DNA from 4 places in the Enterobacter hormaechei subsp. xiangfangensis genome. Region 4 is predicted to be linked to each of the others. Evidence: predicted binding sites of a transcription regulator. Region 4 holds the regulator's gene; each other region holds the start of a gene.
What was found. Region 4 encodes LexA, which represses DNA repair genes until DNA is damaged. Its sites were predicted from a motif close to TNCTGTATGTACATACAGNA; they were not measured.
Positions count from the first base shown of each region.

Region 1: metR (HTH-type transcriptional regulator MetR) is a predicted target of LexA. The motif match lies at 1,236-1,255, and genes of this name have one in related genera.
Region 2: BFV63_RS10215 (YebG family protein) is a predicted target of LexA. The motif match lies at 1,092-1,111, and genes of this name have one in related genera.
Region 3: rmuC (DNA recombination protein RmuC) is a predicted target of LexA. The motif match lies at 878-897, and genes of this name have one in related genera.

Region 1 covers NZ_CP017183.1:203,515-205,719, reverse strand. The annotation lists gene metE (5-methyltetrahydropteroyltriglutamate--homocysteine S-methyltransferase) at 1-1,170, opposite strand, end outside; gene metR (HTH-type transcriptional regulator MetR) at 1,287-2,205, shown strand, end outside; gene BFV63_RS00995 (carboxylate/amino acid/amine transporter) at 2,128-2,205, opposite strand, start outside.
Region 2 covers NZ_CP017183.1:2,116,350-2,118,554, forward strand. The annotation lists gene catA (type A chloramphenicol O-acetyltransferase) at 1-590, shown strand, start outside; gene BFV63_RS10215 (YebG family protein) at 766-1,077, opposite strand; gene dmsD (Tat proofreading chaperone DmsD) at 1,187-1,801, opposite strand; gene BFV63_RS10225 (dimethyl sulfoxide reductase anchor subunit family protein) at 1,846-2,205, opposite strand, start outside.
Region 3 covers NZ_CP017183.1:207,886-210,090, forward strand. The annotation lists gene udp (uridine phosphorylase) at 40-801, shown strand; gene rmuC (DNA recombination protein RmuC) at 941-2,205, shown strand, end outside.
Region 4 covers NZ_CP017183.1:315,196-317,400, forward strand. The annotation lists gene plsB (glycerol-3-phosphate 1-O-acyltransferase PlsB) at 1-24, opposite strand, end outside; gene BFV63_RS01510 (diacylglycerol kinase) at 179-547, shown strand; gene lexA (transcriptional repressor LexA) at 656-1,264, shown strand; gene dinF (MATE family efflux transporter DinF) at 1,328-2,205, shown strand, end outside.

The DNA of each region.
Region 1 (2,205 bases), 110 kb from region 4:
CGGGTTATGCACGCGCGTCGAGTGACGGCGCGCCTGGATCGGAGCGCTCCAGTGGGTAATCGCTGCCGTGTCGCCGCTGTTCAACGCGTCGCGCAGCAGAGCCAGCTCCTCACACTTTTGCAGGGCAAAGGCAAACCAGCTTTTCACCTCAGGGTCGAGTCGGGTCTCTACGCTCAGGTCGATCGGGCTGTGCAGCAGGGAACAGGAAGAGGCTACCCACAATTCACGTTTACCGACAATGTCCTTAATTTGTGCATATTTCTCGGTGAGATCGGCACGCCAGACGTTACGACCATTCACCAGACCGGCAGAGAGCAGCCACTCCGCAGGCAGACGCTTGTGCAACTCTGCCACATCGTCTTTGCCGTGAAAGAGATCAACATGCAGACCCTGAACCGGCAGCGCAGTAATGGTGTCGAGGTTAGGCGTTACGCCCTCGAAATAGGTGGTCAGCAGCAGCTTCACCTGGCCCGTGAGCGCGTCATACGCCGGTTTGAAGGCATCCAGCCACGCCTGCGGCAGCTCAAGCACCAGCGCCGGTTCATCGATTTGCACCCACTGAATACCGCGCTTACCCAGCTCAATCAGCACCTGCTTATAAACCGGCAGAATATCGTTCAGCAGGCTGAGGCGGTCGAACTGCTCACCTTTCACTTTGCCCAGCCACAGGTAGGTGACCGGCCCCAGCAGCACGGGTTTCACCTGGTGACCCAGCGCCAGCGCTTCGTCCACTTCATCCAGAAGCTGGGTCCAGGTCAGTTTGAACTGCTGGCCCTTAACGAACTCCGGCACCATATAGTGATAGTTGGTGTTAAACCACTTGGTCATTTCCGCCGCTGCCGCTGGCTCACCCGTTGGCGCGCGGCCACGGCCGATGCGGAACAGGGTATCGATATCCACCGATCCATCGTTGTTCTGATGACGAGCCGGCACGTTGCCAAGCAGCAGGCTGGTGGTCAGAACATGGTCGTACCAGGCGAAATCGCCCACCGGCAGCAGGTCTACGCCCGCCTGTTTTTGCTGATCCCAGTGACGCGCGCGCAGCTCGCGTCCCACCGCCAGCAGTTCTTCGCGGGTGGCGTTACCCGCCCAGTAGCTTTCTTGCGCTTTTTTCAGCTCGCGACGCAGACCAACGCGAGGGAAACCGAGAGTGTGAGTGCGGATTGTCATGGCATACCCCTTGTAGAAATTCGTTATTTAGACGTCCAGATGTTTACACTTCTATAATTGGCAGGTACTGTATATTCCTCAAGCGCAAAATGTTCATGCCGAAGTGAAGGACTTTCATGATCGAGATTAAACACCTGAAAACGCTACAAGCGTTGCGGAACTGCGGTTCTCTTGCGGCGGCAGCGGCCACGCTGCACCAGACTCAGTCTGCCCTTTCTCACCAGTTCAGCGATCTGGAACAACGCCTCGGCTTTCGTCTTTTTGTGCGTAAGAGCCAGCCTTTGCGCTTTACGCCGCAGGGCGAAATTTTGCTTCAGCTGGCGAACCAGGTGCTGCCGCAGATTGCCAGCGCGTTGCAGTCCTGCAACGAGCCGCAGCAGACCACCCTGCGCATCGCCATTGAGTGTCACAGCTGTATTCAGTGGCTGACCCCCGCGCTTGAGAACTTCCGCCAGAAGTGGCCGCAGGTGGAGATGGACTTCAAATCCGGCGTCACGTTTGATCCGCAGCCGTCGCTTCAGCAGGGTGAGCTGGATCTGGTGATGACCTCAGATATTCTGCCACGCAGCGGTCTGCACTATTCGCCAATGTTTGATTTTGAGGTGCGTCTGGTGCTGGCCCCGGACCATCCGCTGGCCGCCAAAACGCGTATCACGCCGGAAGATCTGGCAACGGAGACGCTGCTGATTTACCCGGTACAGCGCAGTCGTCTGGATATCTGGCGCCATTTCCTGCAACCCGCGGGCATCAGCCCACAGCTGAAAAGCGTGGATAACACGCTGCTGTTAATTCAGATGGTGGCGGCCAGAATGGGGATTGCGGCGCTGCCGCACTGGGTGGTCGAGACGGTTGAACGCCAGGGTCTGGTGGTTACCAAAACCCTGGGTGAAGGACTGTGGAGCCGGCTGTACGCCGCCGTGCGCGATGGCGAGCAACGTCAGCCAATTACGGAAGCGTTTATTCGCTCAGCGCGGAACCACGCGTGCGACCATCTTCCGTTTGTGCGGAGCGCGGAGCGACCCAGCGGCGATGTAC
Region 2 (2,205 bases), 1.8 Mb from region 4:
AATCTACATTTAACCAAACGGTTCAGCTGGACATTACCGTGCTGCTAAAGCATATCAAAGAGGTTGGCTGGAAATTTTATCCTGCGATTATTTCCCTTATTTCTCACGTCGTAAACCGGCATCCGGAATTCCGTATGGCCATGAAGGATGATGAGCTTGTAATATGGAATGAGGTTCATCCAAGCTATACCCTTTTCCATAAAGAAACGGAAACGTTTTCATCGTTGTGGAGTCATTACGATGGAAATATTCACCATTTTCAGCGCGTTTATGCAGAAGATGTTGCCCGCTATGGCAATATCCTTGCTTACTGGCCTAAGGAAGAGTCCCGGGAGAATATATTTTTCATATCTGATATTCCGTGGGTCAGTTTTAGCAGTTTTAACGTCAACGTCGCTAACATGCGGAATTTTTTCGCGCCCATGTTCACGTTTGGAAAATACTATAACCAGGATGAAAAAGTCTTGTTGCCTTTCGCCGTTCAGGTGCATCATTCTGTTTGTGATGGCTTCCATGTAGCCAGGATGATCAACGAGTTGCAAGAGTTATGTGATAATTTACCACACCATTCAGAGGCGCCGAACGTGTGATTCACATGTTTTTAACATACGTCTGACGAGAGGAAATGCTGTAACCAAATTTTACGCCAGAACAGATTAAAATATTCAATCGCATTGTTTTCGAGAAGATCGAAATAATGCATGATTAAGCCGCGAGCCGTTTCCGGCCCGCGGCGGCATGACAGGTGATGAGTCGTTCTGACGATCAGGCGGCTTTGACGGCCCGGATTTTTTTGCTGCTATCCGCATCTGATGCTGTTTTATCCGTTGCAGCATTGAGCTCGGGAAGCTTGCTGGTACGCAGGATATGCTGCACGGACTCTTTCTGCTCGGCGAGATACAGACCAAGGTTCTCCGCCTGCGTTTCATCCATCTGCATTCCGCTTTGCAACAGCCAGTCAGTGAACGCTTCTGCCATATCGAGCAGTTTGTCGTGAGCGTCAGCCTCTTTCTTACTGGCAAATGTCATTTTCTCTTCACCTTTTCTTACGACAACAAATTTTGTTTCAACAGCCATTGCGCACCCCCATATACTGTAATTATATACAGTATAGCAGTTGTGAAGTTGTGTTGCAGCAAAAATGTGCGAACCTGGCCTGCACAACGGGTGGACAAGCCAGGTGCTGTTATCGGTACAGCGTTTTTTCGGCAATCGGGATCAGCAAAGTGGACTGCCATTCCGCCAGGGTCAATTGAGCCAGTTTACCCAGCGCCGCGTAGAAAGGATGAGCCGCGTTTTCAACGAATACGGTCAGGAAACGCGTGCTCCATGGCAGCAGATGCCAGGCCAGAAGCTGGTCGCGTTCTGTTTCGCGACCGTTCTCGGCAAGCCATGCCGCCAGCATCAGCAACGTTCCGAAATGATCTTCAGGCTCATTCTGCTGCATCTCAAAGGCGATATGGTTTTCACGCATCCACTGACGCAACGCGAGGGTCGAATCGCCAAACAGCACTGACTCGCGATCAAGCCAGACCGAGCCCCACGGGGGGGCGGGCAGGGCATACGGGCCAATAAACAGACGCTGCCAGGCGTCTTTCAACGCTTCATCCGATGGGGTCTTAAACATACTGGCGACAGGCAGCAGGTTTTCCTCCGCCAGCGGCCAGTCCTGAACCCAGTCACCTGCGGTCAGGGCACTCACCAGCGGCGCGGTCTGCTCGCTGTCTGGGGCGAAATAAAACAGCGCGCCCAGTACCCGGGCGCTGAACGCGAACGATTCGCGGTGTGAGACATCATTCATTATAACTTTCCTTACTTGCGCGCGGGTAGCCCCGCGCACCTGTGTTAACCTGCAATTGCTAACCCTGCGGTCATATGCAGACCATAAAATAGCCCACGGCCAATCAGTTCACCCAGCATCACCAGAACGACACCTGCAAACAGGCCGAGCGTTTTTTGCTCCTGACGACGAATAAGCGGGCAGATCCAGCAGCCTAAACCCGCCGCCAGCAACGCGATGCGCCATACCTGAAGCGAACCATAATCTGGCAGCAGGGCGCTGGCCTGCTGGATGGAACTCTGTATCGTCCCCAGCGTATTGCTTTGCAACACGACGACCGCCACGCAGACGATAATTGCCAGTACGCTGACAGACGCGGCAAGAGTACCTTTGAATGTCACGTTTGCGACGCGTAGCAGCAGCGC
Region 3 (2,205 bases), 110 kb from region 4:
TTACTTCTTCTGACAAACCGACCCACAGAGGAGTCACCTATGTCTAAGTCTGATGTTTTTCATCTCGGCCTCACTAAAAACGATTTACAAGGGGCTACGCTTGCTATCGTCCCTGGCGATCCAGAGCGTGTGGAAAAGATCGCCGCGCTGATGGATAAGCCGGTTAAGCTGGCAGCGCATCGCGAATTCACCACCTGGCGCGCAGAGCTGGACGGTAAAGCGGTGATCGTGTGCTCTACCGGTATTGGTGGCCCGTCTACCTCTATCGCCGTTGAAGAGCTGGCGCAGCTGGGCATTCGTACTTTCCTGCGCATCGGCACCACAGGCGCCATTCAGCCGCACATCAACGTGGGCGACGTGCTGGTTACCACCGCATCCGTGCGTCTGGACGGGGCAAGCCTGCACTTTGCACCGATGGAATTCCCGGCAGTGGCTGATTTCGAATGCACCACCGCGCTGGTTGAAGCCGCGAAATCCGTGGGCGCCACCACCCACGTGGGCGTAACTGCCTCTTCCGATACCTTCTACCCGGGCCAGGAGCGTTACGACACCTTCTCTGGTCGCGTGGTGAGCCGTTTCAAAGGCTCCATGGAAGAGTGGCAGTCGATGGGCGTCATGAACTACGAAATGGAATCTGCGACGCTGCTGACCATGTGCGCGAGCCAGGGTCTGCGTGCCGGTATGGTGGCGGGCGTTATCGTCAACCGTACCCAACAGGAGATCCCGAACGCTGAAACCATGAAGCAGACTGAAAGCCATGCGGTGAAAATCGTGGTTGAAGCGGCGCGCCGCCTGATCTAATTCTCTCTTCAGTGCTAAAAGGCCGACATGCTCGGCCTTTTCTTTTTGCGTAACGCCTCGCAGGAAAACCCTTTCAAACTGGACGTTCATACAGCACAATTCTATTTTGTGCGGGTTAGACGTGGATGCAGGGGGCATTGTGGATATCTCAATCCTGGTTTATGCGGTAGTTGCGCTGGTGAGCGTGGGGATTGGCTGGCTCATTTCCGGCTACCAGCATGCGCAGCAGAAAGCCGAACAGCTGGCAGAGCGCGAAGAGATCGTCGCCGAACTCAGCGCAACGAAACAACAGCTTGCGCTGAGTGACCACTGGCGCGACGAGTGCGAACTGCTCAATAACGAACTGCGCAATCTGCGTGATATCAATACCTCGCTGGAGGCCGATCTCCGTGAAGTGACCACCCGTCTTGAGTCCACCCAACTGCACGCCGAAGACAAAATCCGTCAGATGATCAACAGCGAGCAGCGTCTTAGCGAGCAGTTTGAGAACCTCGCGAACCGCATTTTTGAGCACAGCAATCGCCGCGTGGATGAGCAGAACCGTCAGAGCCTGAACAGCCTGCTGACGCCCCTGCGTGAGCAGTTGGACGGCTTTCGACGTCAGGTACAGGACAGCTTTGGTCAGGAGGCCCGCGAGCGCCACACGCTGGCGCATGAAATTCGTAATCTCCAGCAGCTGAATGCGCAGATGGCGCAGGAGGCGGTTAACCTGACGCGCGCACTGAAAGGTGATAACAAAGCGCAGGGAAACTGGGGCGAAGTGGTCATGACGCGCGTGCTGGAGGCCTCTGGCCTGCGCGAAGGATACGAATACGAAACGCAGGTCAGCATTGAAAACGATGCGCGCTCGCGGATGCAGCCGGATGTCATTGTTCGTCTGCCACAGGGCAAAGATGTGGTTATCGACGCCAAAATGACGCTGGTGGCCTATGAGCGCTACTTCAACGCGGAAGATGACTACACCCGCGAAACAGCGTTGCAGGAGCACATCGCCTCCGTGCGTAACCATATCCGTCTGCTGGGCAGAAAAGATTATCAGCAGTTGCCGGGGCTGCGATCGCTGGATTATGTGCTGATGTTCATTCCGGTTGAGCCAGCCTTCCTGCTGGCGCTCGACAGACAGCCCGAACTGATCACCGAAGCGCTGAAAAATAACATTATGCTGGTCAGCCCCACCACGCTACTGGTGGCGTTACGTACCATTGCCAACCTGTGGCGCTATGAGCACCAAAGCCGTAACGCGCAGCAGATTGCCGATCGCGCCAGCAAGCTGTACGACAAAATGCGGCTGTTTGTGGACGATATGTCCTCGGTGGGGCAAAGCCTGGATCGCGCGCAGGATAACTACCGCCAGGCGATGAAAAAACTCTCCTCCGGGCGTGGCAATTTGCTGGCGCAGGCGGA
Region 4 (2,205 bases):
GTAAATTCGTGGCCAGCCGGACATAAACGATGTAAAGCCTCTGGTTAATAATGCAATTGCGGCGCAAGGATAACAGAAAGCGCGCAAAATTTCTGTTGTTACCCGTCATACTTCAGGTTGCAGCAAAACGCGCTGCGGCTTTAGTTACAGACGCTATTTATCATAAAAGGTTCTTTTAATGGCCAATAATACCACTGGGTTAACTCGAATCATTAAAGCTGCCGGTTATTCATGGAAAGGTTTCCGCGCTGCATGGGTTAATGAAGCCGCTTTCCGCCAGGAGGCGGTTGCTGCAATCGTTGCCGTTGTCATCGCCTGCTTCCTTGATGTTGATGCTATCACCCGCGTACTGCTCATCGGATCTGTCTTTCTGGTGATGATAGTGGAAATTCTTAATAGCGCTATTGAGGCCGTTGTTGACCGAATCGGGTCGGAATTCCATGAATTGTCTGGCCGGGCGAAAGACATGGGTTCCGCTGCCGTACTGCTGGCGATTATCACTGCGGCGATCACCTGGGTCACGCTGCTTTGGTCGCATTTCCGATGAGCCTCGAGGAATAATTAAGTCCCTGGTTTTTTGTGCAGTTTTTGGTTCCAAAATCGCCTTTGACTGTATATACTCACAGCATAACTGTATATACACCCAGGGGGCGGTATGAAAGCGTTAACGACCAGGCAGCAAGAGGTGTTTGATCTCATTCGGGATCATATCGGCCAGACGGGTATGCCACCCACGCGTGCAGAAATTGCGCAGCGTCTGGGCTTCCGTTCTCCTAATGCTGCCGAAGAGCACCTTAAAGCGCTGGCGCGTAAGGGCGTGATTGAGATTGTTTCCGGCGCCTCACGCGGTATTCGTCTGCTGGTGGAAGAAGAGAGCGGTATTCCGCTGGTGGGTCGCGTAGCGGCAGGTGAACCTCTGCTGGCGCAGCAGCACATCGAAGGGCACTATCAGGTTGATCCAGGCATGTTCAAGCCGAGCGCCGATTTCCTGCTGCGCGTTAGCGGAATGTCCATGAAAGATATCGGTATTCTGGATGGCGATCTGCTGGCGGTACACAAAACGCAGGACGTGCGTAACGGGCAAGTCGTGGTGGCGCGCATTGATGATGAAGTGACGGTTAAGCGCCTGAAGAAACAAGGCAATACCGTGCAGCTTCTGCCTGAAAACAATGAATTCTCCCCGATTGTGGTGGATCTCCGCGAGCAGAGCTTCTCTATTGAAGGACTGGCGGTCGGCGTTATCCGCAACGGTGAATGGCTGTAATCTCTTCCTGACAGGCTGTAGTTCCTCTACAGCCTGGCCTGTTTTCTGATTCCGGTAATTTCCATGGCATTGCTAACTTCTGCCGATAAGGCGTTGTGGCGTCTTGCGCTACCGATGATTTTTTCCAATATTACCGTTCCTCTGCTTGGGCTGGTGGATACGGCGGTTATCGGGCATCTCGATTCGCCGATTTATCTCGGCGGCGTCGCGATCGGCGCAACGGCGACCAGCTTTCTCTTTATGCTGCTGCTTTTTCTGCGCATGAGTACGACGGGCCTGACGGCCCAGGCGTATGGTGCAAAAGATCCCCTGCGTCTGGCGCGTGCGCTGGTTCAGCCGCTCATTCTGGCGTTCGGTGCTGGCGCGTTAATCGTTCTGTTGCGTACGCCGCTGATTGATTTTGCGCTCCATATTGTGGGCGGCAGCGATGCCGTACTGGAACAGGCCCGGCGGTTCCTCGAAATTCGCTGGCTCAGCGCGCCCGCTTCACTGGCAAACCTGGTCCTGCTGGGCTGGCTGTTGGGCGTGCAGTACGCCCGCGCGCCGGTGATCCTGCTGGTGGTAGGCAACCTGCTTAACATTATGCTCGATCTGTGGCTGGTGATGGGGCTGCACATGAACGTCCGGGGCGCGGCGCTGGCCACGGCGATTGCCGAGTACGGTACGCTGCTAATTGGTTTGGGAATGGTCTGGCGCGTACTGGCGATGCGCGGTATCACCCTGGATCTGCTGAAATCGGCCTGGCGCGGCAACATTCGTAAGCTGCTGGCGCTTAATCGCGACATCATGCTCCGTTCGCTCCTGCTGCAACTCTGCTTTGGCGCCTTAACCGTTTTTGGTGCGCGTCTTGGGCCTGAAATCGTCGCAGTCAACGCAGTGCTCATGACGTTACTGACCTTTACCGCTTACGCGCTGGATGGTTTTGCTTACGCCGTCGAGGC